2 regions of the Paraburkholderia sp. 2C genome follow, and region 1 is predicted to be linked to the other one. Evidence: predicted binding sites of a transcription regulator. Region 1 holds the regulator's gene; the other holds the start of a gene.
What was found. Region 1 encodes LexA, which represses DNA repair genes until DNA is damaged. Its sites were predicted from a motif close to ACTGTATNNNNATACAGT; they were not measured.
Positions count from the first base shown of each region.

Region 1 (3,752 bases):
ATCGCATCGACGATGCGCTTGAACGGAAACGTATAGCGCGTCAGCACCCACGCGACGAGAAAACCGAACACGGCGTTGATCAACGCGCCGCCGAGCGCCGCGGAAAATGTGAGCCGATAGGACGCCAGCACGCGCGGCGAGGTGACCGCGCGCACGAACTGGCTCCAGTCGAGCGTCGCCGTTTTCAGAAACGTGGACGCAAGCGGAATCAGCACCACGAGGCTCAGATAAGCCACCGTGATGCCGAGCGTCAGGCCAAAACCCGGCAATGCGCTCGGCTTGCGGAAGGTCAACGTCGTCATGCTGGGTACTCTTTCAAAAGTCTTGCCGGATCGCGCGCGTCACCGCGCGCATGGCGCGCATACGAAAACGCGCGCTTCGGTTACAAGCTCAAAAGCGCGCCCGAAGGCGCGCCTGCCTGACTGCATCGGTTGCAGTCACTGAAACTACTGCGGCGAGTAAATCGAATCGAACACGCCGCCGTCGGCAAAGTGCGTTTTCTGCGCATTCGTCCAGCCGCCGAACGTATCGTCGACCGTGTAGAGCTTAAGCTTCGGAAACTTATCGGTCAGCGCCGCGGGCACCTTGTTCGAGCGCGGACGATAGAAGTTCTTCGCCGCGATCTCCTGCCCCTCCTCGCTATACAGGAACTTCAGATACGCGTCCGCGAGCTTGCGCGTGCCATGGCGCTCCACCACCTTGTCGACCACCGCGACCGGCGGCTCCGCGAGAATGCTGACCGACGGCACCACAATCTCGAACTTGTCCGGCCCGAACTCCTTGATCGACAGAAACGCCTCGTTTTCCCACGCAATCAGCACGTCGCCGATACCGCGTTGCACGAAGCTCGTCGTCGCGCCGCGCGCGCCGGAATCGAGCACGCCCGCATTCTTGTAGAGCTTCGACACGAACTCCTTCGCTTTCTGCTCGTTGCCGCCCGGCTGATGCAACGCGTATGCCCACGCGGCCAGGTAGTTCCAGCGCGCACCGCCCGACGTCTTCGGGTTCGGCGTGACGATCGATACGCCGGGTTTGATCAGATCGTCCCAGTCCTTGATGTGCTTCGGATTGCCCTTGCGCACGAGGAACACGATCGTCGAGGTGTACGGCGAGGCGTTCTCGGGCAGACGTTTCTGCCAGTCCTTGTCGATCAGACCTTTGTTCGCGAGCGCGTCGATGTCGTAGGCGAGCGCGAGCGTCACGACGTCGGCCTGCAGGCCGTCGAGTACCGAGCGCGCCTGGGCGCCCGAGCCGCCGTGCGACTGCTTGAAGGTGACCGACTCGCCCGTCTGCGCTTTCCATTGCTTGCCGAATGCCGCGTTGACATCCTGGTACAACTCGCGCGTCGGGTCGTACGACACATTGAGAAGCGTCGTATCAGCATGCGCCTGTGCGGCCAGACCGAGCACCGCGGCCGCACCGATGGCCATTGAAGCGAAGAATTTTCTCGCGCGCTGCGCCACGTTTCCTGCCAACCCCGTAGTCCGATAGACCATGTTCTCTCCGCGTTCCGGTGTTTCCAGGCCCAGCGATTTGCTTATCCGCCGGGCCTGATATCGATTTGCGGCCAGTCTATCCGTCGCGCTTCATCATTAAAAATAATGTTTCTTCATTTTTTAATACGCAAAAGTGGTAATGACGGCCGGATGCGGCGTTCGGACACGGATTTCGCTGTCGGGGCGCCGTCGAACGGTGTTTTTGCGGCAGATGACTGGCGCGTTGCGGGGCGAACTTAAAGTAAAGCTTGAAAAGCGCCCGATACTGTATAAAAATACAGTCACCTGTTTATCCATACAGTGGCGCCATGACCAAACTCACCGCACGACAGCAGCAGGTTTTCGATCTGATCCGCCGCGCAATCGAGCGCACGGGCTTCCCGCCCACGCGCGCCGAAATCGCGGCCGAGCTGGGCTTCAGCTCGGCGAATTCGGCGGAGGAGCACCTGCGTGCCTTGGCCCGCAAAGGTGTGATCGAACTCGCGGCCGGCGCGTCGCGCGGTATCCGGCTGCTCGCCGGCCAGGACGATGCGCCCCATCAGTTCACGCTGCCGCATGCGGCACTGATGCAACTGTCGCTGCCGCTCGTCGGCCGCGTCGCGGCAGGCAGCCCGATCCTCGCGCAGGAACACATCGCGCAGCACTATGCATGCGACCCGGCGCTCTTCTCGAGCAAGCCCGACTATCTGCTGAAGGTGCGCGGTCTGTCGATGCGCGACGCAGGCATTCTCGACGGCGACCTGCTCGCGGTGCAAAAGCGCAGCGAGGCGAAAGACGGCCAGATCATCATTGCGCGTCTCGGCGACGACGTCACGGTCAAGCGCTTGAAGCGCCGGCCCAACGGCATCGAACTGATCGCTGAGAACCCCGATTACGAAAACATCTTCGTCGAAGCCGGCAGCGCGGATTTCGCGCTCGAAGGCATCGCGGTCGGGCTGATCCGGCCAGGTGAATTCTGATTTCCCGCTGATTTAGCACAGCGCTTCCGCTGAGTTTTCTACTCAGTTTGCGCTCAGTTTCCGCTCAGTTCCCGCTCAGTATCCGAATACCGTCTGGAGAGATTCATGGAACGCCTCGCCCGCTTGCTGCCCTTCCGCCAGTTCGGCCGTCTGCGCCACTTGCGCAACCTCGTGCCGTGCGCCGTGCTCGACGCGATGCATGCACCGCGTACCGCTTCGCTGTTCGATTTCGATGAGCATGAGCGGTCGCTCATTGACGCTGACGCACCATCGCAGCACGCGTCGCTGCCGTCGTCGTTGCCTGCGTTTGCGCGCGTTTCGCTGAACGCCGCGCTCAATGCCGAGCCCGCGCGCCGCGCGCCGGTGCGCGTTTATCACGGGCCGTCGCGTCTCATCATGGTCGGCACCGTCGATGCGGTGTGCAACATGATCGACCGCTGCATCGCAGAGGAACACGCGCAAGCGGCCTGATCCTGCTCGTTCATCGCGCACGCGCGTGTCGCCTACGCGCATGTCACCAACCAGCGAGACGCGGTGAGGTAGAGGAGAGTGCGGGATCGTTTCAGCGAGAATGGGGTCCACGTTAAACCGCCCTGTTCAACCCATTGAAGGAACGCCCCGCACGATGATGGTTCGCACAAGCCGCGCAAAGCGCGCGATAAATGGCTGCATCGGTCATCGCACCGTCCGTCTTCACATCAAACACGGCACGAATCACAAGATGCGCGGCAGCATCAGGCGGTCCGTGCTGGTCACGCTCGTTGTCATCGTTGTTCTGATTGCGTTGGCCTTCGCCTATGCATCGCCGTATATCGCGCTCGACCGCCTGAAGCGCGCAGCCGATACGCGCGATGCGGCAACGGTCAACGAATATGTCGATTTCCCGGCGTTCCGAGAGAGTCTCAAGGATCAGCTCGGCGCCTTGCTTAGACGCAGAATCGGCGCGGAAAGCCATGGCAATCCGCTCGCCGCGCTGGGCGCGATGATCGGCGTTGCGTTGATCGGGCCGCTCGTCGATGCCTATGCGACGCCGGACGGCGTCGCCGCGTTGCTGAACGGGATCCCGCCGCGCGGTGAATCCGGCGAACGGCCGCCGGCGCCGCCGGATGCACCCGCTGCTTCGTCAAGCGGCGGCGGGCCTGCCGCACCGGCGGCGCCGGCTGTGTCAGCGCCATCGGCTGAGAACAGCTCGACGCCGCTCGAGCCACCGCAGCCACCGCAGCCACCGCGGCCACCCCAGACCACGGCCGGGTATCGCGGCATCAACGAGTTCGTGGTCACGTATCGGCATGGCGTC
Region 1 covers NZ_BAAILL010000045.1:33,886-37,637, forward strand. The annotation lists gene cysT (sulfate ABC transporter permease subunit CysT) at 1-302, opposite strand, end outside; gene ACYPXD_RS21980 (sulfate ABC transporter substrate-binding protein) at 447-1,496, opposite strand; gene lexA (transcriptional repressor LexA) at 1,805-2,455, shown strand; gene ACYPXD_RS21990 (hypothetical protein) at 2,561-2,926, shown strand; gene ACYPXD_RS21995 (DUF2939 domain-containing protein) at 3,177-3,752, shown strand, end outside.

Region 2 (3,752 bases), on a different contig from region 1:
TTCTTCGGCTCGCTCGGCGCGCACCGTTTCTATCTGTACGGCGCGCGCGACGTGTTCGGCTGGGCGCATGTCGTCGGCATGTTGATTGGGGTGCCCGGCTTCCTGCTGCTCATGGCGACCGAACGCGCATCGATGCTCGGCTGGGTGCTCGTCGTGCCGGGCGCGATCTCGCTGCTTGCCGCGTTTCTGGCGGCGATCGTCTACGGACTGCGCCCCGACGAAAAATGGGACGCGCAGTTCAATGCGCACACCGAACGCTACAGCGAGTCCGGCTGGACCGTCGTCTTCGTCGTGATCTTTTCGTTGCTGGTGGGCGCGTTTCTGCTGATGACGGGCCTCGCGCTGACGTTCCAGACTTACTTCGAATCGCAGGTCGAGGCGGCGAAGTCGATTTCGCAATAGCCGCCTCACCCCATCCCTATAGCTGATCCCGGCACCACCGCCTAGAACAGATCGAGCTGCCGGTCATCCGCCGCCGGCCGCGGCGGCGTCTCGGCGCGGCGAAACTGCGACATATCGAGAATGCCGTGCTGCCGCGCATTCAACCCCAACCGCCGCGTTGCCTTCGCAAAACGCTGCTTGAGCAGATCCGCCCACAGCCCCTCGCCTTTCATCCGGTGCGCGAACGATGAATCGTAGTCCTTGCCGCCGCGCATATCGCGCACACGGCTCATCACGCGATCGGCGCGGTCCGGGAAATGCGCGGCCAGCCAGTCCTTGAATAGCGGCGCGACTTCCCACGGCAGACGCAACACGATATAGCTCGCGCTCGTCGCCCCCGCTTCGGCGCACGCTTCGAGCACGCGTTCCATGTCGGGTTCGGTGACGAACGGAATGATCGGCGCGATGCTGACGCCAACCGGCACGCCCGCCTCGGAAAGCGTGCGGATCGTGCGCAGACGCCGCGACGGCGTTGCCGCGCGCGGCTCGAGCGTGCGCGCGATATCGGCATCGAGCGTCGTGATCGTGATCGCGGCCATCACCTGGCCGCGCTCGGCCATCGGCACGAGCAGATCGAGTTCGCGCTCGATCAACGACGACTTCGTGATTGCAGCAAACGGATGATGACGATCGTGTAGCACTTCGACGACGCGGCGCGTCAACCGCAAGTCGCGCTCGACCGGTTGCCACGCGTCGGTATTGACGCCCAGCGCGATCGGCTCCGGCACGTAGTTCTTCTTCGACAGCTCGCGCGCAAGCAGCTCCGGCGCATTGACCTTCGCGTAGATCCGGCTTTCGAAATCGAGCCCCGGCGACAAGCCCAGATACGCGTGCGTCGGGCGTGCGAAGCAATAAATGCAGCCATGCTCGCAACCGCGGTACGGATTGAGCGACACGCTGAACGGGATATCGGGCGAGGCGTTGTGAGTAAGAATGCTCTTCGCGTGCTCTTCGAATACCTGGGTGCGCAGCGTGGGGCTTTCGCCGGGCTCGCCGTCCTCGCCGGACACGGTATACGCTGTCCAGCCGTCGTCGACCGCTTCGCGCTGATCCACTTCGTAGCGGCCCTGCAGGTTCGTCACCGCGCCGCGGCCCTTGCGCGGGGCAGGCGGCGCAACCGGATATTCGCGGTCCGAATCGTATGACGAGTCGCGCGAAATACCGGTGGAAGAAACGTGAGAAGAATCGGGGTCGGCGTCGTTCACGGGAAGGCATTGAAAAGCGGCGAAGCACCTGTATAAATATACAGTGTTTACGCCGTTTGTCGAGACCGACAACGCGTCGTTAGCCGATCAGTCGCCCACTGCAATCGTCAGCGTCTCCTTGATCTCCTCCATCACTACATAGCTTTTCGACTGCACGGCCCCGGGCAGCTGCAGCAGGATATCGCCGAGCAATTTCCGGTAGTCGGCCATTTCGCCGATTCGCGCCTTGATCAGATAGTCGAAGTCGCCAGACACCAGATGACACTCGAGCACTTCCGGAATCTTCTGCACCTCGCGCCGGAACTGATCGAACATGTTGCCGCTTTTATGATCGAGCGTGATTTCGACGAACACGAGCAGCGCCGCGCCCAGTTCGGCCGGATTCACGCGCGCGAAATAGCCCGTGATGACGGCGTCGCGCTCCATGCGCTTGACGCGCTCGATGCAAGGCGTGACCGACAGACCGACCTGTTCGGCGAGGTCTTTCATGGCGATACGGCCGTCCAGTTGCAGCACCTTGAGAATCTTGCGATCGATCTTGTCGAGCGCGCGGACTGGCTGACGCTGCGTTCTCATCGATGGGGTCTCTTGGAATCTCTATTTATTACTGAAATTTGAAAAAATACAATAACAAAACCTACACGGACCTCAATAGTATAGCGGTTAACACTAGACATTCCGCGCATCGCCTTGTTAATCCGCTGTTAGCATGAACATCGGCCAGCCGACAGCGAATCGACACACAAGCAAAGACGCCGGATGCCTCGAAAACTACTGGGAGTCGAGCAATGCGTGTAGTCGTCTTGGGCAGTGGCGTCGTCGGCGTGACGAGTGCTTATTATCTCGCCCGCGCGGGCCATGAGGTCATCGTGATCGATCGCGAGGCCGGACCGGCGCTCGAGACGAGCTTTGCCAACGCGGGACAGATTTCACCCGGCTATGCGTCGCCGTGGGCCGCGCCGGGCGTGCCGCTGAAGGCCGTCAAGTGGATGTTCCAGAAGCACGCGCCGCTCGCCATTCGGCTGGACGGCACGCAATTCCAGTTGCAATGGATGTGGCAGATGCTGCGCAATTGCACGTCGGAGCGTTATGCAGTGAACAAGTCGCGCATGGTGCGCCTCGCCGAATACAGCCGCGACTGCCTGCAGGCGCTGCGCGCCGAGACCGGCATCCACTATGAAGGCCGCACCGGCGGCACGCTGCAACTGTTCCGCACGCAGCAGCAACTCGATGGCGCGGCGAAAGACGTCGCGGTGCTCAAGGAAGCGAACGTTCCGTACGAATTGCTGATGCCTGCCGAGCTCGCGCGCGCCGAGCCGGCGCTCGCCGCCACCGCGCACAAGCTGACCGGCGGCCTGCGCCTGCCCGGCGACGAAACGGGCGACTGCCAGCTGTTCACCACACGGCTCGCCGCGCTGGCCGAACAGATCGGCGTGCGCTTTCGCTTCAACACGCCGATCGACGCGCTGCTGATGGACGGCGGCCGTGTCGGCGGCGTGAAATGCGGTGCGGAAACGGTGCGCGCCGATGCCTTCGTCGTCGCGCTCGGTTCGTACTCGACGCAGTTCCTCGCGAATCTGATCAAGATTCCTGTCTATCCGCTCAAGGGGTATTCGATCACGGCGCCGGTCGTGAATCCGGCGGCCGCACCGGTGTCGACCGTGCTCGACGAGACGTACAAGATCGCGATCACGCGCTTCGACGACCGGATCCGCGTCGGCGGCATGGCCGAGATCGTCGGCTTCGACAAGCAGCTCAAGCACGCGCGCCGCGAAACGCTCGAAATGTGCGTCAACGACCTGTTCCCGGGCGGCGGCGATACGTCGAAGGCAACCTTCTGGACCGGCCTGCGGCCGATGACGCCAGACGGCACGCCGATCGTCGGCCGCACGCCGATTTCGAACCTGTTCACGAACACGGGGCACGGCACGCTCGGCTGGACGATGTCATGCGGCTCGGGCCAACTGCTCGCCGATCTGATCTCGGGCCGCAAGCCCGCGATCCAGTCGAACGATCTGTCCGTGCATCGCTACCATCGCGAATTCGGCAGCACGCCGCGTCCGGCGTATGCGTAAGCACGCGCGGAGCGATACAGGCAGCGCGCTT
Region 2 covers NZ_BAAILL010000080.1:2,210-5,961, reverse strand. The annotation lists gene ACYPXD_RS33205 (NINE protein) at 1-402, shown strand, start outside; gene ACYPXD_RS33200 (PA0069 family radical SAM protein) at 444-1,601, opposite strand; gene ACYPXD_RS33195 (Lrp/AsnC ligand binding domain-containing protein) at 1,734-2,222, opposite strand; gene ACYPXD_RS33190 (D-amino acid dehydrogenase) at 2,435-3,721, shown strand.
Region 2: ACYPXD_RS33200 (PA0069 family radical SAM protein) is a predicted target of LexA. The motif match lies at 1,674-1,691, and genes of this name have one in related genera.